DNA from 3 places in the Paenibacillus sp. Marseille-Q7038 genome. Region 3 is predicted to be linked to each of the others. Evidence: riboswitches for the same ligand, from Rfam matches in the RefSeq annotation. Region 3 holds a riboswitch; each other region holds the start of a gene.

Region 1 (7,703 bases), on a different contig from region 3:
CTTTTTCCATCGGAACTTGGTGTATAATTCCACACAACATGCAAGATTTCCTTCTTTTTACTGCTACAAAATGTCCTAATTTTAGGAATTTTTTTGTTATTGACCCGATTTAGTACATTTTCGACAAAAATAGTGTAAACTCACCAAAAATCAGCACACTATAAAAGAGAATCAAAATAATTTCCAGGCTTCACTGTGATCTGCTTCGTTTTCGCATCAACAGCAGTTAATGTCGCTAAGGAAATATAGTCATGGAGCAGACGCTCCTCCGAATCCACTGTTCCCGATTCAACCAATACACCTACACCTGCGACTTCCGCATTAAACTCCCCTAGGAGATCAATCATCCCCTGGACAGTTCCCCCTGCTTTCATAAAGTCATCTACAATAAGCACACGAGATTTTTCAGGCAGTGCTCTTCTTGAGAGTGACATCGTATGAAGGCTTTTATGAGAACCGGATACATAGTTAATGCTTACAGCTGAGCCCTCAGTCACCTGATGATCTCGTCTAACAAGAACAACTGGAAGATTCAACTGGGAGCCTACCGCATAAGCCAAAGGAATTCCCTTTGTTTCTACTGTCATGACTGCATCGATTTCGCGTCCCGAGAAAGCAGTAGCTAAAATCTTCCCAATCTCGTTAACAATAGAGGGTTGTCCCAGCAAATCAGACATATATAAATATCCGCCCGGTAAAATCCGATCAGGCTGTTCTAACTTTCCGCACAATTGCTTAATAAAAGTGAAAGCCCGTTCTTGAGACATTTTCGGCATAAATTTCACACCGCCGGCAGCACCTGCAAGAGTCTGCAAATCCCCCATGCCTTCTTCTTCAAATACTTCCTTAATAATAGCTAAATCTTCGCTTATGGATGACTTCGCAGCTCCATATCGTTCTGCAAAAGTAGTAAGCGGGATTAAGGTATGTGGTCTAGAGAGCAAGTATTGTGTCATTTCAACCAAACGTGCACTACGTTTTAATTTCTTCACAGACGATTCCTCACGATCTACTTCCAAATCCGAATATTTGCTAATAAATATATCATTTTGTACGTATATGTACAATGCGACAAATCAAAATAGCACTATATTTGGAAAAATTATTCTAAGTTAGTAATCTCACCGCATAAACTTCTTTGCAGAAACCACGCAGTCCATTGTAAATTCTTGGTACTTTTGATTCTTTGGAGACCAGTCCAAATACAGTAGGTCCGCTCCCTGACATCAATACACCATCGGCGCCAAGACGCAGCATGGCCTCCTTCAATTGACCTACTTCAGGATGAAGTTTTAGGGTAACATCTTCTAAAACATTACCAAGTTCCTGGCAAACCCCTGCAAAGGACTGATTGCGAATTGCCTCTTCCATTCTTTTGGCCGAAGGATGATGTGTAATACGATCACTTCGTACACGACCATAGACCTCAGCCGTTGATACATTGATGGGCGGTTTCGCAAGGATTACCCAGCATTGAGGAGGATTTGGCATCATCGAGAGCTTCTCTCCTCTTCCTGTTGCAAGGGCCGTACCTCCTGTTATACAGAAAGGGACATCAGACCCAAGCTCTGCACCTAGAAGTCTAAGTTCTTCATTAGAAATACCGAGACCCCAAAGTTTATTTAGTCCTCGCAGGGTTGCAGCAGCATCACTGCTTCCCCCTGCTAGTCCTGCAGCGACCGGGATTTTTTTATCTAAATGAATATAGACGCCTTTCTTGACGTTATATCGCTCTTTTACTAGCCTGGCAGCCTGAAAGGCTAAATTCTTCTCATCAAGGGGAATATATCCCGCCTGGCTGGAAATCATGATGGTGTCGCGAGGCATTTCTGCCATCTCGATTCGGTCAGCAAGATCGACCATTGTCATGATCATCTCAACTTCATGATACCCATCGTTTCTTTTATGTAATACATCCAGCATCAAATTAATTTTTGCAGGAGCTTTTTCGTAAATTTTCAAGGCGTTCACCCACCCTTAGCTTTTCCCTCAAGACAACTTAACATATTATATCAAAATGACGCTGTCAAGTCATTCTGCCGATCATAGACCAACTTATACCTGCTTAGTAAACAATAGGGTTAAAAATAGAGAGAAAAGACCCCCTACATTCAGGGAGTCTAATGCTATGTTCCTTCTAGGACTTTCTCGCAGCCTGTTCAGCGAGCTGAATTGCCCGCTTTACCATATTGCCTGCATCCTTAGCCTTGATGCCTCCCCAGCCTTCCTGCTGAACGGTATCATAAAAGCCTAAGTCTTTTGCAAGCTCATTCTTAAGTTCCTCTGACATTACACTGCGTCTTCTGCGACTCATGGTGGTTCCTCCTTATAAGGGGACTGATAATTTCCTGCACCATTAGTATCTCTTTAGAAAAGAAACAATATGCATCAAGACTTATCGCTATGTTTTGGTATTGGATAAGGTTTAAACGAAGAGTCAGGGTATGTATACCGCCAAACAAATTAAACGATTTAGCTATAAAAAATGAGACAAACTCCTAAAAGCAACCCATATACAAAAAAATGGCCTCACCCTGCAACCAGGATAAGACCACCTTACAAAAATCATGCTTACACTTCGGTATACGATATTTCACTTGCAACCTGCTCAGGATCAAAAATTGAAACTTGTACAGATTCAGTTAATATATCGGCGTAACTGTAAGACACTCGTTTAAACGTTTGTTGTTCTTGATCTAGCTTGACAATAAAAACAGAAGGGTACGTTTCTTCGAGTACACCGGTCCGCTCAATTGTCTTACGGCGTCCGCCGTTCGCACGAAGCAAGATCTTCTGACCAACGTGAGCGTCGAGACTTCGTTTAATATCCAATAGCGTATTTTTAGCCATCGTGTAACGACCACCTCTTTCCTCTTGTCCATTATACAACGTTTCTTATTTATTGTCAAATCAAATAAATCATTATATCAGTATCAAAAATAAGTTGTCAACGAATTTTTTGGCGGATTCTATATTTTTTTAAATCATTTTTATGAAGTATCCAAACCTAGTTCATTAGTATGTTGTTATGTGAAATAAAAAAACAGAATCCATTAAAGGAATCTGTTCTCAAGAAAGTTTTAAAAATATATTCGCCGATTTTTAGATTGCAGCCGGCGTAACCTTTAAAGTCGTTAAATCTTGTAATGGAGGCAGGCCGATTCGGTAACTCCCTTTGGATTCAAGCCCGCCTATTCCTTCACTACCCGTAATTGTATGATGGACGATGTCATTCATATTCATTGTATCTTTGACAGAAGTAAAAGCAGCTTTAGCCGCCACGTATACCGGATCAAGTGCATGAATAAGTACCCGGCTAGGTGAACTCGCAAAATTAGCACCCGCACGGATCAGCGCCTCAAAATGAGACTGACATGCCCCCGCCACAATAGTGAGTGCATCAAGATGCCACTCATATTGTCTTGCAACTTGTATGGCAGCAATGAAATTAGCTGAGTTTTTATAATGATTGATGTTGTAAAGATCATACGGCTGTCTACTCTTCAAAACTCCATCATGCCCTGTAATAACAACAATGTCTGGACGGGAACGCGGCAGTAATCGGTAAAGGGTATCTGCCATAGACCCTTCATGCACGAAGTGACCTTCAGCAGGTACACGTAACCTTTCGTATAACGCCATGCTTTTCTTTAAGTAATTAGGATCCCCATCCAAATGCAACACCTTACCAGGCATTTCAAAATAAGAAGGGGTTTCTGTCTTTGCTGCTGTATGGTTCCAATCATCAATAAGTCCTGCCTGATTTCGTTGTGCCTGTTCTTTGCGATGCTGCTGAAGCAGCGAATACGACTCATTGGCTTTAATATGAGCCAATCTTGTTTTTTTTGTTTCTGGTTCGTATGGCACTTTCACCAAATCATCCAGGGGGGAATCGGCAAGAAGCCTGAATTCGGTTCCTTTAATCACCGCTTTATCCTCCTGGAGAGCCTCTACTCGGAAAGTAACGTCACCACCGTACGACTTCCGAATGACCAAGTCTCCTAAATTCATCAACATTATCACCTCTAACCCTATGGTATGGGCGTCCCCCTGCTTTGGTTCGTAGGTGATAAAAAATATGAATTCTTAGATCCTTGGACTGTAATATTAGTTTACTCCGTACCTATGCCTGCTTCCAGTAAAACAGCACTCAAACGAGCGTACTCCTCGATACTGAGTGTTTCCCCGCGTCTAGTCGGTTCAATACCTGCCTTAAGCAGAAGCGGTTCTAATTCATCTTTGTTTTCTTTGGTAAAGAAACGGCTTTTTAAGTTGTTTGCTATCGTCTTCCGTCGTTGAGCAAAAGAAGCATGGACCACTTCGAAGAAGTGTTTTTCGCTTACCACCTCAACAGGCGGCTTTTCCCTTACCTTCAATCGAATAACGGCAGACTCTACATTAGGCTGAGGTATAAAGACCGTATGCGGTACGATGCATACTAGCTTTGGATCACTGTAATATTGCACAGCAATACTAAGGGTGCCGTACTCTTTTGTGCCTGGAGATGCAGCCATTCTCTCTGCTACCTCTTTCTGAATCATGACCACAATGTTGTCGATCGGCAGCTTCTCTTCGAGCAGCTTCATCAGAATAGGAGTTGTCACATAATAAGGAAGGTTAGCCACGACGCTGACTTTATCGACATCACTAAAATTTTCTTTAAATAATGCAGGTAAATCTGTTTTAAGAACATCGCCATGATGTAAATATATATTAGGATAAGGTTCAAGTACTTCTCGCAAAATCGGGATCAGGCGTTGGTCAATCTCTACTGCAGTTACCTTCTTAGCTGCCTGAGCCAGTTTTTCAGTCAGTGCCCCAATACCTGGTCCAATCTCCAACGCACCTTTGTTTTCATCCAGATTTGCAGCATCTACAATTTTGTGGAGGATGTTCTGATCAATAAGAAAGTTTTGTCCCAAGCTTTTCTTGAAAGAAAATCCGTGTCTTGCAATAATCTCTTTTGTCCGCCTTGGTGTTGCAATTTCATCCATACCCTTCACGTTCTCACAATCCTTTTTGTTCAATTTGCTCAAGTGCATTTACAAACTCTTCACGACTAATCTGAAACATTGTCAATCTTTTATATAGCTGTTTTCCATTACAATAACCAATTCCTAAGATATTACCAAGCTCCATACGCCGAGAAGCGGCATTTGGGTGCACAATAAGTCCTGCTTCGATCAAGTCCTGCCAGTCAATAAGCGGCTTAGCTGTCTCATACGCCGTATGAGCTCGTGATAATGCCTCACGAATCGCTTCCGGTGAAGCATTCTCAACACCAATATCACCTTTACGAGTCGCATCTTTTTCTTTTATAAAAGCATGACTTACCCCGGGAACTTTATTCGCTATTATTTTACGAATACGTTCTCCTGCATGATCAGGATCTGTAAATACAATTACGCCCCTTCTCTGCTGGGCAAGTTCGATTTTTCTCAAAATTTGAGCATTAATAGCAGAGCCCCCAGTTTCAATGGTATCCGCATCTACAGCACGTTTAATGGCAACTGTATCATCTCTGCCTTCAACAACAATAATTTCTTTAATCATGACCGCTTGACTTCCTTTCTAAACAAAAAGAGAAGAGGAAAATTTCCTCTTCTGCATGTAAGAGGCAAACGATAGACCTGTGGTCTAAACTTTCGTTTACCTTATATAGCATCACCGAATCATGTTGTTAATACTATAGCATTAGCGATGCATTGTAAATTATATTTTAGTTCAGTTCCGGCTTCACAGGACCGATAACATACACGGTTTTTCCCTTTTTACGGCCAAAAGTCAAGGCTTGATCCAGACTGTCATAATACACGTCTATTTTATTTCCTTTAATAGCTCCGCCCGTATCTTCAGCACGGCGGAAGCCGACGCCTTCAATGTATACCCACCATCCAAGTGGAATCACATTTGGATCTACAGCAATTGTACGTCCTTCCTGTACACGAGTACCGGACGCTGTTTTCGTTCCTATACCTTCTTCTTCCGAAGAATAGGCTGTCATAGACACATTATTAAGTACTTTTTTTGCTTTGAAAGACACACCGTCTTTCGTTATTGTATCACTGGTTGAAGAAGAGGAAGATACCTTCTTCACTTTATCCGATAAAGATTTGTTACTTGTATTAGGTGTACTTGCTGCCGCCACAAGTGTCTCGGGTTCAGGTTCAGGTTCAGGTTTAGGCTCTGGCTTTTTCTTGGATCCGACAGCAATGACTTTATCGACTCGGTTCTTCGCAACTGTCTTATCCGTCATTTTCTTGGATACCAACTCGCCGTCCTGGAACACTTTCTCGATGGTTTGAACCATCACACCTTCTTGCCCATTTTGTATTACGCGGTTATCCCCTTTGTACAAGCTAGGGTCAGCAGTTTTGATTACTTTATAAGGAATCGCAACTTCTTGTTTTGCCGTTTGTTTTGCTACCCGGACAATTTTAATATTAAGATCTGCTTTCACCGCGGTGTCCACAGAAGGATATACTTTATCATCTTCTGATACCTTCACGCCCTCATTTGCAAGCGCTTCTTGGACTGTATCCTTTGTCGTATAAATTTGTTCCGTTTTTCCATCCGCTGTTACGTTCACTGCAACAGCTCGTTTAATGGTAACTTGATCTCCATCTTTGATTGCTCCATTCAGCGGCATCGAAATCTCATCATGGGGGCTTACTGTGATTGCATGCTCATCCAGCATTTCATTAAGCATACCCTCACGAGTTTCCAGCGTTTGGACCTTGCCATCCACGACTAGTGAAATTTCTTTACCTCCCTGACTGTAAACAATAAGAGAGACCATAACTAACAGTGCGATTGAGAAGATTGCGACTAGTATCATTTGACGCAGATTCTCATGCTTCCATCGCAACGCGTAAGACTTGCTGGATGATGGTGACTCATGGGTCTCCTCTGGTTGGAAATTTCCCACTTACTCCGTCCTCCTTCGTAGCCCCGCCGTCAAGAGTAATGCATGATAGTATTTTGACGCGACTATTACATTTGTATACAGAATCAGATCACTCTGTTTCTGCACCATGTGCCACTCTTCGCGGCATGATGTTTCCTCCTGTTAACCAACAGTATGACGAGGTTGTAACTTTTATTCTTCTAAAACAAAAAAGCCAGTAGAGAGTTTTTGAGGAGCTCTCTCATGGCTTCCGGGTAAGTTCACAAGAATAACCGGAAACATCATACGCGAGTTTACCTCTTTATACGCTTACGGAGTTAGCTGTCGGATTGGGACGCAAGAGTCGCCCTGGATCAGGTCATTAGCTCATGGCTAGTGCCTTTTCCTTCACCCCAAGACTCAAAATGAATCAAATATGATGGTCTAAAGTGTATAGCGATATGCTTGTAAGACCACCTTATTGGTTCCCCCGTTCTTCGGTTTTCGAAGAATTCAGCGAGAATAACACACGAAGTGAATTTTTCAACATTTCACTGAAACGATGATATCCTGTTTATATGCATGTTGTAAAGCCGTATTCAACTACGTTTTTCTAAATAAATGGTTAAAAGTTTGTAATAAACACGTGAAAAACCTTCCAAAAAGGTGAATCGCTCTTGTTTACTCACTATTTCATCTATTTTGCTCCATATATGAACTATATTCCAAATAGTTCCAGTGCATTTCGGGTCGTAATCTGCCCGATTTCCTCTACAGATACCCCCTTTAATGCTGCTGCAGCTTCTGCCACGAGCGC
Region 2 (7,703 bases), 1.4 Mb from region 3:
AGTGTCATACCGCAGCGATGTCTTTTATCACATACAAAACAGTCTTGAAAAGAATCCCAGTTAATCTTATTCCACTGTTCATCATTTAGATTCGGGTATTCCTTACGATCTCCATAGGGGTAAAAAGATTGCATTGTGCCCGGTGAATGGACAAAATCAGGAAGCGTTTCATATACGTCTTCAATGACAGCTGCATCTTCATCCTGAAGACGAACACCGTCTATTTTTTTGAGACAGAGGTATTGATCCGGAGATTTTCCAAGCCGCGCATCAATCTGTAAGTCCAAATAACGGGCAAGTTTAGCAATATCTCCTTCTTGTTTAACAAGCTGCTCAATGAGCGACTCATCTGCACAAGCGATGACTGCGGGCTTCCGTGTATACCTTGCATAGTTAACTGCATACAGCAGGTACACAAGTGTTTTTCCTGTGCCTACTCCTGCTTCAGCAAAAATGGTTTTCTTATTGGCATAGGCTCTTTCCAATTGGTAAGCCATAAATATTTGTTCATCACGGATATCAAATCCATGTTCAGGTAACACATCATAAAAAACATCCGCTACCCAATCGCCGACCTGCTTGACGAATGGTTCTGACGGATCATAGGAGAAAGGATATCGCTCCATGGTTACGCCTCCAACACTTATCATATTCTTATTAGGCAAACTCCAATTATCTCATGAACAAAAAAAATTAGCAACTACCCTTTCTTTCATATTCTCCCCTTTTTTCTCCCTCTCTAATGCATAAAAAAACGAGGGTAACGCCATTCTAATTCTAGAAGACTAATAAGAATTCACCTTTAGTAAAAAGAGATGAGGTGTATATCATGACTTCCTGGATCATTCGCTCCGAACTTCCTTCTGATTTCCATGCGATTGCGGAACTGCATGCTCTAGCCTTTGCCTATAACTTTGGTATGGGAGAAACCGCTCTTGTCAGTGCCCTTCGTACACGAAAAGATTTTGATTCTGAACTCTCCCTAATCTGCATAAAGAACGATCAAGTCATCGGTCATATTCTGTTTACCCCACAAGAAGTACAAATAGAAGGAAACAAAGTGAAAAATCTAATCCTGGCTCCTTTATCCGTTCATCCCGATTATCAAAAGCTTGGTATTGGTTCTGCTTTAATTACAGAAGGAATACACCGTGCTCAGCAGAAGGGATTTGAATTATCTACTGTACTGGGCCATCCGCATTTTTATCGACGATTTGGCTTCAGAAGCAACGCATGGATGGACGAAAAAGTGAAAATCCCGCTCGAGACGATCTTTGTAACAGAAGCAGAACCCTTCATTCGAGAGCGGCGTGTAGAATCTAGTGATCTTCCTACCCTATATGACATGTGGGAAACCACGTATGGACCTTCTTCTTTTGCAATCCTTCCGGGACATTCGCTGCTCGACTGGATTAGCCCATCTAACACCATACGCGCATCCTCCATTCTGATCGGTGAAGAACTAGCAGGTTATATACGTTACAGCGAGACAGACCCCAGCCTCATTACCATGTTCATTGCACGTGACAGAGAAGCTTTTGTCTACATTACATCCTATTTAAAAGGGAAGCTAAGCCCGCTTCAGAACACCCACCTGCTTCTTCCTATTTCTTCTTTATCGCCGCTTCTTAGACAGCTAGATTGGGTTTATGATATTACACAAAAAACATATGCCGAATATATGGTCTTCGTACTGAATGGACCGTCACGTCCTCGTTTACTTTCCTATTTTAAAGACATTCATAAAGGGACTAAAACAAGAGGGTATCTGATCTGGCCGACTGAATTTGATCTTTGTTAGAGCAGCATATAGATGAAAGATAATTCTTTTTTGCAGACGAAAAAACCCGGTTATACAGCCAGGTTCTTTTAAAGCTTCTATATAGTACATTTACATTCTCAGCATGATCTTCCCCGTCTCCGAAAGATCATATCCAGAAATCATATTCAGCTCATGACGAAATGCATCCGAACGGAGGATATCAAGCACGGCTTCAATGAGTAAGGTATTCTCCGGTTGATCCAGCAAGACAAGGTCATAACGTTCTTTAATGAGCGGAATAAATTCGACACCAGCTACAACAGATGCTGCTTTCATCGCTCCTACCCCAACATCAACTTCACCGGAGGCAACTTTTGCTGCTACAGCGAAATGACTGGTTTCTTCACTCTCATATCCTTGGATCGACCATTTGTCCAAACCATGGATACGAAGTTGTTCGTCTACAAGAACTCTAGCCCCTGCCCCTTTTTCGCGGTTCACGAACCGAAGCCCCGGCTTCGTAAGATCAGACCATCCCTCTAACATGTGCGGATTGCCTGGTGCTACATATAATCCAGCCCATCGACTCATCAGGTTTACAACAATATAGGAAGAACCAACTAACAGCCTACGAATATAGGGAACATTGTATTCTCCTGTATCTCCATCAAGCAAATGAGTGCTGACAATATCCGACTTCCCTTGATACATGGAGATAAGGCTGTCTAAACTCCCCACATTGGAACGCAGCGGTCTTAGAAACGGTGATTGTTTCTCTAGATGACTCGCCAGAATATCCAGACTCAAGTCTTGCCCCGTAATAACCACCTGTCTTACTCCACTATTCTGGGAGGCAATATGTAATTCTCGTTTCTCCTTATCATGAGCTGGCTTTGCAACAAAATCTTTGGAAGACTGTTTGTAGGCCTCCAGATCCGCATGGTCTATCCGCATTTGTTTGCCGACTTTATAGGCGGGTAACTTTCCTTTTTTTATCAAATCATATACGGTCAGTTTGGATATTTTTAAAAGCTTTGCTATTTCCTCTGTTGTATAAGATATATTATCTTTCACTTGCGATACCCCCATGGCAAATCTATACCCGCATTGTATCATAATCTCTTTTTGCTATTTAGTATTGTCATCTTATCTATTCATAATATAATAATTAATTATATCTAAATATACTCAATTATAACGATAGGATGATATTATGATCAAAGTGAATAAGGTTAGTTATATTTGTTTATGTTTCCTCTTCATAATTTTTCTAGCTGCATGCAGCACTTCTACATCTAACAAACAAGATTCACAGCAATCTGGTTCAGAATCAACCTCTACCCCATCAGAGATCACAGAGCTTACCATTTCAGCAGCAGCCAGCTTAACAGATACTCTAGAAGAAATACGTCCGATCTTCGAAGAGAATCACCCGGAAATCCAGCTCACTTTTAATTTTGGCAGTTCGGGCGCGTTACAACAGCAAATTAATCAAGGCGCTCCCGTTGACCTTTTTCTATCAGCGGCAGACAAGAATATGCAGGTACTGATTGACAACAATCAGATCTTGGAAGGATACTCTGAAACATTACTGACGAATCAGCTGGTGCTTGTGTCCGCAAATGACAGCAAGATTGATATAACCTCTGAGGCCGATCTCACAAAACCCGAAGTAAAAGTAGTGGCCATCGGTATTCCAGAGAGCGTTCCTGCCGGTAGTTATGTCAAAGAAGCACTCGAAAACCTTGGATTATACGACATACTGCTTCCGAAGGTTATACAGGCCAAGGATGTCCGTCAAGTATTACAATACGTTGAAACGGGTAATGCTGATGCAGGTTTCGTATATAAAACAGATGCTCTTCTTTCTAAAGTTAATATTGTACATATGGTTGATCCAGAGCTTTATGCACCTATCCATTACCCAATGGGCATTACGAGGGCAAGTAAACACATAGAGGAGGCCAAAGTATTTTATGAATTCCTTAAATCTGATGAGGCCAAGACTATATTTCAGCAGTACGGGTTTAAAGGTCTTTAGACAGCGATGCCTATGATGGACTGGAATTTATTTTGGGCGCCCGTACGATTGTCAATGATTGTCGCGCTGCTCTCAAGCCTTGTAACGATCATTGTAGGGAGTTTACTCGCTAAATGGATGTCCAGGAAAACATTCCGCGGTAAACTTTTTCTCGAGACTGCTTTCATGCTTCCCATTGTGCTGCCCCCTACTGTCGTTGGATTTTTGTTACTCGTTCTTTTTGGCAGAAACAGCTTTGTTGGTTCACTAATAGAGCGTATTTTTGAAGCTCCACTTCTATTCACATGGTGGGCAGCCGTTATCGCTTCGATTGTTGTCTCATTCCCTCTGGTCTATCAGACGATGAAAGTTGGATTTTCGTCCGTGGACCAAGAGCTTGAAGCAGCTGGACGCTCCATCGGTGCAAATGAATGGCAAGTCTTTCGCTATATTACACTTCCTCTTGTATGGCCTTCTCTTATGACCGCTTATATACTTGGATTTGCCCGTTCGCTGGGAGAGTTTGGGGCTACACTTATGATTGCAGGTAATATACCAGGTAAAACGCAGACTGTACCCACTGCTATATATATCGCTGTAGACAGCGGTAATACAACCATGGCTTGGGTGTGGACGATCTCTATTATTGTCATTTCATTCCTCCTTTTACTAATAACAGGACGTAATAAATCGACATAATTTGATAACATCTTTGTAATGATCACCCCAACAACCCGTTATTTCTAAAATAACGGGTTGTTTTTTTGTTATATTTTTACCAAAGAACTAGAAAATTAAGGGTTTTATATGAAATAATAGATAAATATTTTGTAATAAAAACAGGAAAATTAATAATTTAGGTTACAATATTGTAACCTAAATAGGTGTTTCAACTCTTCGATTTGGTGATAAATTAACCCTTTTAAATGAATTTAACCTCTCTATATAAGTATATAATTAAGATCTTTGCCAAGTTTTAGTGTATGAAAAGCGAAACTATGGTTACAGTTTTGTAACATTCAATGCTTTTTTTATTATATATTAGTTACAGTTGATTAATATTAATAAAGCCGAATCTACTAGATAGTACGGGGGACGATTTACATACTTGGGGTGAATGGATGATGAAGATCCTAGAGTACCTTCTACTCAAACCCGTCAACTAACCTCGGAGGCTAACGGAGGAATAAATAATAATGATGAAATTTGGTAAATGTATGTTGTTAACTACTCTGCTTGGAGCAGGCTTAGTACTCGGAAATTCGCAAGTAGATGCTTCTTCTTCAGGTTCAAATAGTGTAAATGTACAGCTTAATGATAGTCTTGTTAATTTTGAGGATGCTTCTCCTTTTCTAGATAATAACGATAGAACGCAAGTTCCATTACGTAAACTTGCAGAAGAAATGAATTATACCGTAAGTTCTTCTAAATCAGGTTCAACTACAACGGTTACTATTAAAAAAAATGGAACTACAATTAAAATTAAAACAGGTTCCACAACAGCAACAGTCAACGGAAAAAGTGTAAGTCTTGATACACAAGTGTTTATTCGCTCTAGCCGTACATACGTTCCACTTCGTTTTATATCCGAAGCAATGGGTAATGACGTGGTTTGGAAAAAGAGCTATTCCCTTGCCATGGTAAATACAACAGGTAAAACGTATAGCCCGATTCTCGTAGGAAATGATCATGTAAAAGGAACAAGTATTGTCCAAGAAGCCACAAAATATATAGGTACACCTTATGTATATGGCGGTTCTACTCCAAGTGGATTTGACTGCTCTGGTTTTGTGAAATATGTTTTTGAGAAACACAATGTATCTCTTCCGCGTACAGCTGCTTCCATGTATAAAACAGGAACTTCTGTATCAAAAAGTAATTTGAAGCAAGGCGACCTTGTTTTCTTTAATACAACAGGTTCATCTGTCTCTCATGTCGGCATTTACGTTGGAAACAATAGTTTCATTTCTGCCACTACTTCCAGTGGTATTAAAATCGACAGCTTGAGTAACACTTACTGGGGTCCTAAATATGTAGGAGCAAAAAGTGTACTCTAATATTATAGATTAGTATTAAAAGAAGACATTCACTCCGCGTTTTGGAGATGAATGTCTTCTTTTGTCTTAGAAGTTTCTTACTTGACATCGAGTTGTACCGCGCTTTCGTTGCCAGCACATTGATGATGAAGTTATATTGTTCCTTCGGGTGTAAGTAATGTCCTACAGTGCCGCATAAGGGCTCAGAACCGGGGTTTGTTGTTATCTAATCATCCACGAACACTACATCTTATTATAATCCGCTATATACAGCCCAAAAAAAGGTACAGCCCCTCAACTGTTTTTGAGGAGCCGTACCTTTTCTTTATGAGGGGACTTATTCAGTGACCTCTTGTAAGAAATCATCTTATTGATTCTATAATTTAATTCCTAATTTGTGAAAACATGATTCCCTATTGTTTTTATAATAGGGCGTGCCTTACTCCAAGCAGATGTAGCAATCTTCGGATTATAATAATAGAGAGCTCCCTCTGTTGGATCCTCACCATTCAGCGCACGCTTTGCTGCTATATAAGCTGATGAATTAGGAGTAAGGTTATACTGACCGTCATCCACCGCAGTAAACTGTCTAGGATGAAGGATAACCTCTTTTATGGAACTTGGGAACTGATTAGACTGGACCCGGTTAAGGATGACAGCAGCTACCGCTACCTGACCTTCTAATGATTCGCCCCTCGCTTCACCGTTTATTGCTTTAGCTAAAGCGTTCAGTGTAGATCCTGCGGCAGGTGCCTTCGTCTTCAAAGCGGCTATCGTTCGTTTGCCTGCCTTTCCGTCTACGGCCAGTCCACTTCGCTTCTGGAAGGTTTGAACTGCCTTCTCTGTTTGTGATCCATAGTATCCGGTTACTCCAGCAGACAAGTACCCAAGCGTTCTGAGTCTCTCTTGGAGTTCTACAACTTCAGAATGTTGAGTCCCTTTTTGAAGAAGCATTGCACTGGCCGGAGAAGCCATCCCTACCGTACCTATTGCTATCGATCCGCTTAAAAGTAAACCTGCTGTGAATCTTTTCCACTTTTTGTTGTTATTTAATTTGTTCATATAATCTATGACAACCTCCAGATTCGTGATGTAAGTTTAATAGTGGGATCTGGCTTTGCCGATCCTGAAAAAAAAGCCGAGAGAAAGGGAACTGTTCCTGCTTTCTCCCGGCGAAGCGTTTTTCAAGTGCACTTCATTCTTACAAATTCAATATTTATTTTGTGAAAACATGATTACCAAGTCTTTGTGTAACTGGCCTAGAACTCATCCAAGAAGATGAAGTATACTTCGGATTATAGAAGTATAGAGCATTTTTAGAAGGATCATATCCTGTCAAAGCTCTGCGAGCTGCCTCATATGCACCCGCCGTTGGCACACTTAGTTTGCCATCCGCTGCAGGTGAGAATTGCCCTTTTTGAAAAATCACGTTCGTAATGGCGTTCGGAAATGCCCCGTTCTGAACACGATTTAGAATGACAGCTCCTACGGCAACTTGTCCAGTAAATGATTCTCCGCCAGCTTCATCTTGAATAATACCTGCCAGATGTTTTAACACTTTGTTATTAATCGGCGCTTTGGCTTTCAGTTTGGCTTCTGTCTTGGGACCAACCTTTCCATCGACAGCTAAGTTGTTCACCCTCTGGAATTTCTTCACAGCTGCAACCGTTTTGTCTCCATAGTAACCGCTGATGCCAGCCCAGAAATATTTTATTTTATTCAGTCTTTCTTGGACCTCAACTACTTCGGAACTTCTACTACCCTTCTGTAGTGTCGCAGCACTAGCTGTTGATGATGCACCCAATATGGAAAGAGCACAGGCACATGTTAAGATAAGTGTGGGTATTTTTTTCATTAGTCTTACATATCCTCCGTTTCATTCGTG
Region 3 (7,703 bases):
ATTCTCTATATGCGTATGTTACTTTAATAGAAGGTCCGAATACGGATCAATTTGTGAAGTATGCAATGCAGCGGATGGGATATCGTTTATTAGTTACTTATGAAGGATTCAAACATCGTTATGATCTATCCTCATTCTATATTTCGCAAAATCGTTCTTTTTGTTATGGGCTTGAGCTTTGTGCAAAAGAATTTTCTTATCAGATGTTGCAGCCATAACTTTTTATATGTACATTGTGTTCCTTCTATAGAGAGGGAGTGATTAAATGCGTAAACGTTCTGTATGGATCGCGGTAGTAACTTTTGCAATTTCTATTGTATCTATGGGATGTACGAATGAAGACCAGTCCACTGAGGCCACCATTGCTCGAAGTGTGCAGCCGGCATATGAAAAAACATTTACGGAATTGCATCTTGGAGAGGCGCATTTTTATAAAGCATTCATTCCAAACGGAGCAGAGAAATGGGTGCATTTTGGAATTGATACTTACATTGGTGGACAGCTTCAAGAAGTGACTCAGGAATTATCTACGGGTAATTTTATTGAAAGAGAAGATGATAAGTATGATCTTGGACTGGTATTAATGAATCATGGAGATCAGATACTCGCACAACTCAATGTAGATGGAGCAAGTACAAGTTTATATGAACTGCCTAAAGCAACAATGGAGGAAGGTAAGGGGCTCGCAACTTCATGGGTGGAGGCATTGCCAGAGGATGAAGATGTTTCGCTGATTGAAGGGGAAAAACAAATCGTAGGTGCTTATTTAATGAATACGAATAGGCGGATACGGTATCGTGATTTATTAGATGCTAGGCAGCTTAAGCAGGCGATTCGGGAGAATCACATCATGCACATTCTGTATATGACAGTAGAGGCTGTGGATAAAATACCACAATAGTAATTTAAAAAAGCGGAGAGCTTTAACTAACAGTTCTCCGCTTTTTGGTGAATTCAATAGTAGAGTTAGATTTCAACCAAAAATTGTTCGTTATCATATTTTTTTGGTAAAATTATTCTCAAGCAAGACGACAACGAGAAGATCCTTTACTATTTCCGGAATCTTAATATTGACAGAGGTAATGGCATCTCCTAGCAAAACGGTGATTGAGTTATCTTTCCCAGATAACGAAGTTTGGGTTTGATTTTAGTTGACAATATAGTTTAAACCTCCAGTTTACACATTGATGTTGGTTAAGCATATCAAACAAATATATTACTTAGAAGGTTAAAAGTTGTTAAATAGTAGATAAATACCAAGATATTTTAAACGAAATTGAGATGGAAATGTACTTTTGATCAGCAACGCTCGGTTTCTTAACATGCACGTGGTATGAGCAAGTTCACCGAAAAGCATCGTTCTCATACATTTAGGAAACGTTCTTCTTCAACAGTAATAAACTGTTTTTTAAATAAATTTATTAGGCTGAATTTTCTTCAATTTGACCCTGATTCTAAGTAAATAAAAAGAAGTAAAGTAGAGCCTCCTTTCATTATTCTCTTCCTTCGCCAAATGCTTGCTATATAGCTAAATTCTCATTGTTTAAAGCTTGTCTTATACAACTTTTACATCGCGTAATCGAACGAAAAAATCCAGTTATTATCCAAATTTCAAACTTCGTTAAAACAATCATTTATCACCAGAAAGACTCTTAATGAGTTTGACATTTCCAAAATATCCCTTTATTATGGACTCACGCTTAGTTTTCAGAAAGCACTTTCTGAAGAGCGGGGGAACCAGTTTTCAGGGGCGAGTCACATGAATCCATGTGTAGGGTACCATCTTACCCGAGTCCGTCAGCTAACCTCGTCAGCAGTGGATGGGTCCTTTAATACATACATAATGAATTCACATAACAAAGGCCCTTTACTCATTAATCATAGGGGCCTTTGTCTTTGTTTGTTGACCCCCTGCTGGCGGAGCTATGTCTTAATCCCCTGTGTGGAGGTCTTTTTCCGTTTACTGAAGTCCAAGTGCGGTTTACATGTGTGCTTATTTTGACAAGTAAAGATGTGCTTGAGTTGGAGGGGAGGTACAGGGCACACCTGCATTCAGTTTTCTGTTTCAAGTAAGCAGAATAAGACTTTCTCAAGGATTAAATCCAAGTAAAAATGTATGTTTACTTGGTGTATTCGTTGTGTCATTTTTTTGAATCTAGAAACGGAGAAAGGTTGTGGAATGCTTTGAGAAAAGTTTTTGTTCTCGTAATGTCCTTAATCTTTGTGATTTCTCTAGCAGCATGCAGTACAAGTGGGAATCCGCTGGAGGAAGCGATTGAGAGAGGTTACATCACCGTAGGATTTGCAAATGAAAAGCCATACGCATACAAAGAGGCTGATGGAACACTAACAGGAGAAGCTGTTGAAATAGCACGTGTTATTCTAGAGCGGCTAGGCGTGAAGGAGATGAGAGGGGAGCTAACAGAGTTTGGTTCATTAGTAGCCGGCTTGCAAGCTAAGAGGTTCGATCTTATTACAGCGGGAATGTTTATCAATCCAAATCGTTGTTCTGCCGTCCTATTCGCGGATCCGGAGTATAGCATTGGAGAAGCACTTGCAGTTAAGCAGGGGAATCCGCTAGATCTTGTAAGTTACGAAGGTATCGCGAGTAACGAGGATGCAAAAGTCGCTGTCATGACAGGTGCCGTGGAGATCGAGTATTTAGAAAAGTCTGGTATTCCTTCCGATCGTATTATTCAAGTTCCTGACCAAGCTTCAGCGATTAGCGCACTCCAAGCTGACCGTGTGCAAGCTATAACAATGACCGGGCCATCACTTCAGGCGATGCTCGAATCGGCCAATGATAATAAAATTGAGCGTGTTGCTGACTTCACTCAACCTATAGTAGATGGTGAGAGTGTTCGCGGATATGGGGCGACCGCTTTTCGTCAAGCAGACACTGAGTTTCAAGCGGCATATAATGCAGAACTTCAAAAAATGAAAGACTCAGGCGAGTTGCTCGAAATATTGCAAAAGTTTGGATTCACAGAGGATGAGCTTCCAGGCGATATGACAGCTATTGCGCTTTGCGGAGAATAACATGCCAAATTCATGGATTGATTTTCTTCCTTCGTTATTAAAAGGGGCAGAAATCACGGTCTTGGTTGCTTTTTTCTCATCCATATTAGCAATCATTGTGTCCTTTATTGTTGGCTTACTTAGGTTATCAAAACTCTGGATTGTACGTACTGTTTCAGCGATTTATGTGGAGATTTTTCGCGGAACCTCCTTACTGGTTCAATTATTCTGGTTATACTTCGCTCTCCCCTTTATCGGCATTGAGCTTCCGAAAATGTTAGCTGCTATTCTTGCCATAGGACTTAACTTCGGGGCATACGGATCAGAAATTGTACGAAGCGCAGTGCTTGCAGTTCCAAAAGGACAGACGGAGGCTGCTATAGCCTTAAATATGAAATCCTGGCAAAGGTTAACTCATGTCATACTTCCTCAAGCTTCGCTACAAATGCTACCGTCTTTCGGGAACCAGATGGTGGAATTGATTAAATCAACATCGCTCGTCTATTTTATTACGATGGCTGATCTGACATATCAGGCAATGGTGCTGCGCAATAACTACATCTCTTTTACAACGGAGATCTTGGTGCTGCTTTTGCTGATGTATTTTGTTATAGCTACCCTAGTTTCTATCGCTGTTCGGTTACTTGAACGGAAATTGACAACGGGGAGGCTGTAACAAATGTGGGATTGGAATTATGTATTTGATATTTTGCCGCAGTTAATTGGGGCATTAAAAATGACGGTATTGATTACGATTTATGCTTTCGTGTTGGCACTATTCGTTGGTTTACTTCTCGCTTTTATGGCACGAAGTCGATTTAAACTTCTATCGTTAGTGACAAAAGGAGTTATCGAGTTCATACGTAATACACCTTTGCTAGTTCAAGTGTTCTTTCTTTATTACAGTCTGCCGTTACTTGTGGGTATTTCCGTTCCGGCTTTCTATACTGGGGTCATAGCACTCGGGCTTCATTACAGCACATACCTCTCAGAGGTATATCGCTCTGGAATTGAGGCTGTTCCAAAAGGTCAATGGGAAGCTGCAAAAGCACTGAATTATACGAAATCTCAAACCTGGAAGAAAATTATTTTACCCCAAGCGATTCCACCGATTATACCGGTACTTGGAAATTATCTGATCGTTATGTTCAAAGAGACACCTATTTTATGTGCAATTACGTTGGTTGAGCTTATGCTCACAGCTAAGAATATCGTTTCTTTATCTTTCCGAGCTTTTGAGCCGTATACGTTAGTCGGTATATTGTTCTTCATTATTAGTTATATCGCTTCCTTACTCGTGCAACAGTTGGAGAAACGCATGAATCTACAAAGAGGAAGATAAGGAGGGGAATATATGAACACGGTATTTGAACGTGAGCAAATGGATGTTTCTGCGCAAGAGATGAATCAAGAATTACCGGATACATCTCCTATTGTGAAATACACAGATGTGACTAAATCATTTGGGAATGTAGAAGTTCTAAAAGGTATTGATTTAGAAATCCAGCCGGGAGAAAAGGTCGCTGTTATTGGACCAAGCGGCTCAGGCAAAACAACCATGGGACGTATGCTAATGACACTTGAAGAACCGACGAGTGGAAAGATTGAAGTAGATGGAGAGCTTCTGTGGCATATGGAGCATAAGGGTGGAATTGTTCGCGCAAACGAAAAGCACCTGCACCGAATGCGAAGCAATGTAGGTATGGTGTTTCAGCATTTTAATCTATTTCCCCATATGAATGTGATGCGTAATGTGACAGAAGCTCCACGAAAAGTACTTGGCTTAAGCAAAGAAGAGGCAGAGGAACGCGCAGTTACGATGCTTACTAAGGTTGGACTAGAAGATAAGCTGAAGGTGTATCCATCCAAGTTATCCGGTGGACAGAAACAACGTGTTGCTATTGCGAGAGCTCTTGTAATGCGACCGAAAGTTATGGTGTTCGACGAGGTTACTTCAGCCCTTGATCCAGAGCTTGTGGGTGAGGTGCTGGAGGTAATCCGCGAAATCGCTGAAGAAGGAGAGATGGCGATGATGTTGATTACACATGAGATGGAATTTGCCAAAGAAATTGCAGACCGAGTGATTTTCGGTGCAGATGGATTCATCGTGGAACAGGGAACACCGGAAGAGATATTTGATAACCCGCAAAGTGATCGATTACAGAGCTTTCTGCAGCGTTTCCGTTCTTCAGGAAATTAACAGGAGTTACAAATTAGATATAGAAAGGGGGACATTATTAAGATGGCAGTAAACACGGAAACCGAGCTTATATACCGTAAACCGATAGCAAAAGACGGTGCCAGCGTATGGGAGCTCATTCGGGATACAGAAACGCTCGATCTAAACTCACCCTACTGTTACATGTTGCTTGGAGATCATTTCCGTGACACTTGCCTAATTGCCGAACATGAGGGGGAAATCATCGGATTTATTTCCGCATTTTGTTCACCTCGTAATCAAGATCGGCTGTTTGTATGGCAGGTTGCAGTAGCTCCGACGCGCCGAAAGCAAGGGATAGCAAAGACCATGCTGACGTATCTTATGAAACAAAAAGCGTGCCAAGGTGTGCGTTTTATTGAAGCGACTATTTCACCTTCGAATAAGGCATCGCACCGGTTATTCCTGAGCTTTGCTGAGGAAGGATCCATTCCGAGTACCTTTACTGCGGGGTATGGTGCAGATATGTTTCCAGAGCAAACGAATCATGAGGATGAGCCACGGTTTGTCATCGGACCAATCATTAATCAAATGTAAACCAATGGAGGGGTATTATGAACAATCAACTTTTAGAATTGCCAGAACTTAATGTGTTTAACGATCTTGAATCTGAAGTGAGAAGTTATTGCCGGAACTTTCAGACGGTATTTGAGAAAGCAAAAAACGCGCAATTGTGGGATCGAAATGGAAATAAATATATTGATTTCTTTGCAGGTGCAGGGGCTTTGAACTACGGCCATAATAACGAGAAGATTCGCGGAAAGCTGATTGACTATATGATGCAAGATGGTATTACACATAGCCTTGATATGGCAACAAATGCGAAAGAAACATTTCTAACTCAATTTCAGGAGGTGATCCTGAAACCGCGCGGCTGGAATCATAAGGTAATGTTTCCGGGTCCAACGGGAACGAATGCGGTAGAAGCTGCGCTGAAGATCGCAAGGAAAGTTACAGGACGTTCCACAATTCTTTCGTTTACGAATGCGTTTCACGGCATGACGCTCGGATCGCTCGCTGTGACAGGAAACTCTTTTAAACGGGAAGGAGCGGGTATAGCTCTTACTCACTCTGTATTTATGCCCTATGACGGCTACTATGGAAAAGACGTAGATACACTCGCATATATCAAGAAACTACTTGATGATCCTGGAAGCGGTGTGCCTATCCCAGCAGCTGTTATCGTAGAAGCTCTGCAAGGAGAGGGAGGACTGAATTCTGCGAGTCAAGAGTGGTTGAAGGGTCTTGAGCAGCTTTGTAAGGAAAGAGATATTTTACTCATTCTTGATGATGTTCAGATGGGCTGTGGTAGAACAGGACCGTTTTTCAGCTTCGATGATGCCGGTATCGAGCCGGATATTATATGTCTATCGAAATCGATTGGTGGCTTTGGACTTCCAATGGCTATTACATTATTGAAACCAGAGATCGATGTGTGGGAACCAGGCGAACATAACGGAACTTTCCGAGGAAATAATCTAGGATTCATTGCGGCTACCGAAGCACTTAATTATTGGAAAACGAAGGACTTCCAGCTTGACGTAGAGATTAGAGCGAAGTATATTCGCAAGGTTTTGGAGGATATTCCAGTGAAGTATCCAGAGTTTCGTGGTGAAACTCGAGGCAGAGGTCTAATACAGGGTTTTGCATTTGAAAGACAGGAACTCGCTGGAAGACTCTCTGAAATCGCTTTCGATCATGGGCTGATCATGGAAACATCAGGTCCGCATAGTGAAGTAGCGAAGATCATGCCGCCACTGACCATTGAAATCGATACATTAGAAGAAGGATTGAAAATACTGGAGCGTAGTTTGGAACAATTATCTGAAGAGGAGAGATGAATTATGATTGTTAAACATTTAGAAGAGATAGTTCATACGAAGGATGATATTGATACCACGACATGGAACTCGAGAAGGTTGCTTCTTACCAAAGATGAGATGGGTTTTTCCTTGAATGACACACTTATTAAAGCGGGAACGGAGACACTGATCTGGTACAAAAATCATGTTGAAGCTGTGTATTGTATCGAAGGAGAAGGTGAGATCGAAATTGTCGGCGGGAAAACATATCAAATATCTCCGGGAATGATGTATGCCCTTGATGGACATGAAAAGCATTATCTGAGGGCTCGGTCTCAAATGCGAATGATCTGTGTGTTTAATCCGCCACTAACCGGTGCGGAAGTTCATGATGAAGAAGGAACATATCCGCTACTTTCCCAAATTTCGAAGTAAAGGAGAGATAATGATGAGTAATAATCATGTATCCACACTGCAAGAAAGAGAGGTAGACGTCTATCCTTCAAGAATTCATGCAGAGCCTCGAATTTTGAAGAGACAGGACCCTGTTGTTCACTCTGAATGGAATACGAGTTCACCTGTAACGAAAGAACAATCTGATTTTTATGAGCATCATGGGTACTTGTTTCTAGAAAGTTTTTTAAATCAAGAAGAACTAAACCACT

Evidence for each region. A riboswitch is a leader RNA that binds a small molecule or an ion and turns the genes downstream of it on or off. The one in region 3 is predicted to bind cyclic di-AMP.
Region 1: it holds a riboswitch for cyclic di-AMP, as region 3 does, so the genes downstream of both, ACWPWY_RS18980 (ubiquitin-like domain-containing protein) here and ehuB (ectoine/hydroxyectoine ABC transporter substrate-binding protein EhuB) in region 3, are expected to answer to the same signal.
Region 2: it holds a riboswitch for cyclic di-AMP, as region 3 does, so the genes downstream of both, ACWPWY_RS12350 (C40 family peptidase) here and ehuB (ectoine/hydroxyectoine ABC transporter substrate-binding protein EhuB) in region 3, are expected to answer to the same signal.

The regions. Positions count from the first base shown of each region.
Region 1 is NZ_CBCOOM010000002.1:372,171-379,873, forward strand. It holds gene purR (pur operon repressor) at 159-992, opposite strand; gene ispE (4-(cytidine 5'-diphospho)-2-C-methyl-D-erythritol kinase) at 1,108-1,962, opposite strand; gene ACWPWY_RS18955 (small, acid-soluble spore protein, alpha/beta type) at 2,138-2,314, opposite strand; gene veg (biofilm formation stimulator Veg) at 2,572-2,850, opposite strand; gene yabG (sporulation peptidase YabG) at 3,103-4,011, opposite strand; gene rsmA (16S rRNA (adenine(1518)-N(6)/adenine(1519)-N(6))-dimethyltransferase RsmA) at 4,113-4,994, opposite strand; gene rnmV (ribonuclease M5) at 5,008-5,553, opposite strand; gene ACWPWY_RS18980 (ubiquitin-like domain-containing protein) at 5,720-6,928, opposite strand; cyclic di-AMP (ydaO/yuaA leader) riboswitch at 7,200-7,415, opposite strand; gene ACWPWY_RS18985 (TatD family hydrolase) at 7,605-7,703, opposite strand, start outside.
Region 2 is NZ_CBCOOM010000001.1:2,585,171-2,592,873, forward strand. It holds gene ACWPWY_RS12325 (ATP-dependent DNA helicase) at 1-626, opposite strand, end outside; gene ACWPWY_RS12330 (GNAT family N-acetyltransferase) at 830-1,801, shown strand; gene ACWPWY_RS12335 (substrate-binding domain-containing protein) at 1,892-2,836, opposite strand; gene modA (molybdate ABC transporter substrate-binding protein) at 2,976-3,803, shown strand; gene modB (molybdate ABC transporter permease subunit) at 3,819-4,481, shown strand; cyclic di-AMP (ydaO/yuaA leader) riboswitch at 4,841-4,974, shown strand; gene ACWPWY_RS12350 (C40 family peptidase) at 4,979-5,839, shown strand; gene ACWPWY_RS12355 (cell wall hydrolase) at 6,209-6,880, opposite strand; gene ACWPWY_RS12360 (cell wall hydrolase) at 7,035-7,673, opposite strand.
Region 3 is NZ_CBCOOM010000001.1:1,196,102-1,203,804, forward strand. It holds gene ACWPWY_RS05745 (hypothetical protein) at 1-218, shown strand, start outside; gene ACWPWY_RS05750 (hypothetical protein) at 266-901, shown strand; cyclic di-AMP (ydaO/yuaA leader) riboswitch at 1,688-1,831, shown strand; gene ehuB (ectoine/hydroxyectoine ABC transporter substrate-binding protein EhuB) at 2,185-3,039, shown strand; gene ehuC (ectoine/hydroxyectoine ABC transporter permease subunit EhuC) at 3,041-3,694, shown strand; gene ehuD (ectoine/hydroxyectoine ABC transporter permease subunit EhuD) at 3,698-4,360, shown strand; gene ehuA (ectoine/hydroxyectoine ABC transporter ATP-binding protein EhuA) at 4,373-5,218, shown strand; gene ectA (diaminobutyrate acetyltransferase) at 5,261-5,773, shown strand; gene ectB (diaminobutyrate--2-oxoglutarate transaminase) at 5,791-7,077, shown strand; gene ACWPWY_RS05785 (ectoine synthase) at 7,081-7,473, shown strand; gene thpD (ectoine hydroxylase) at 7,487-7,703, shown strand, end outside.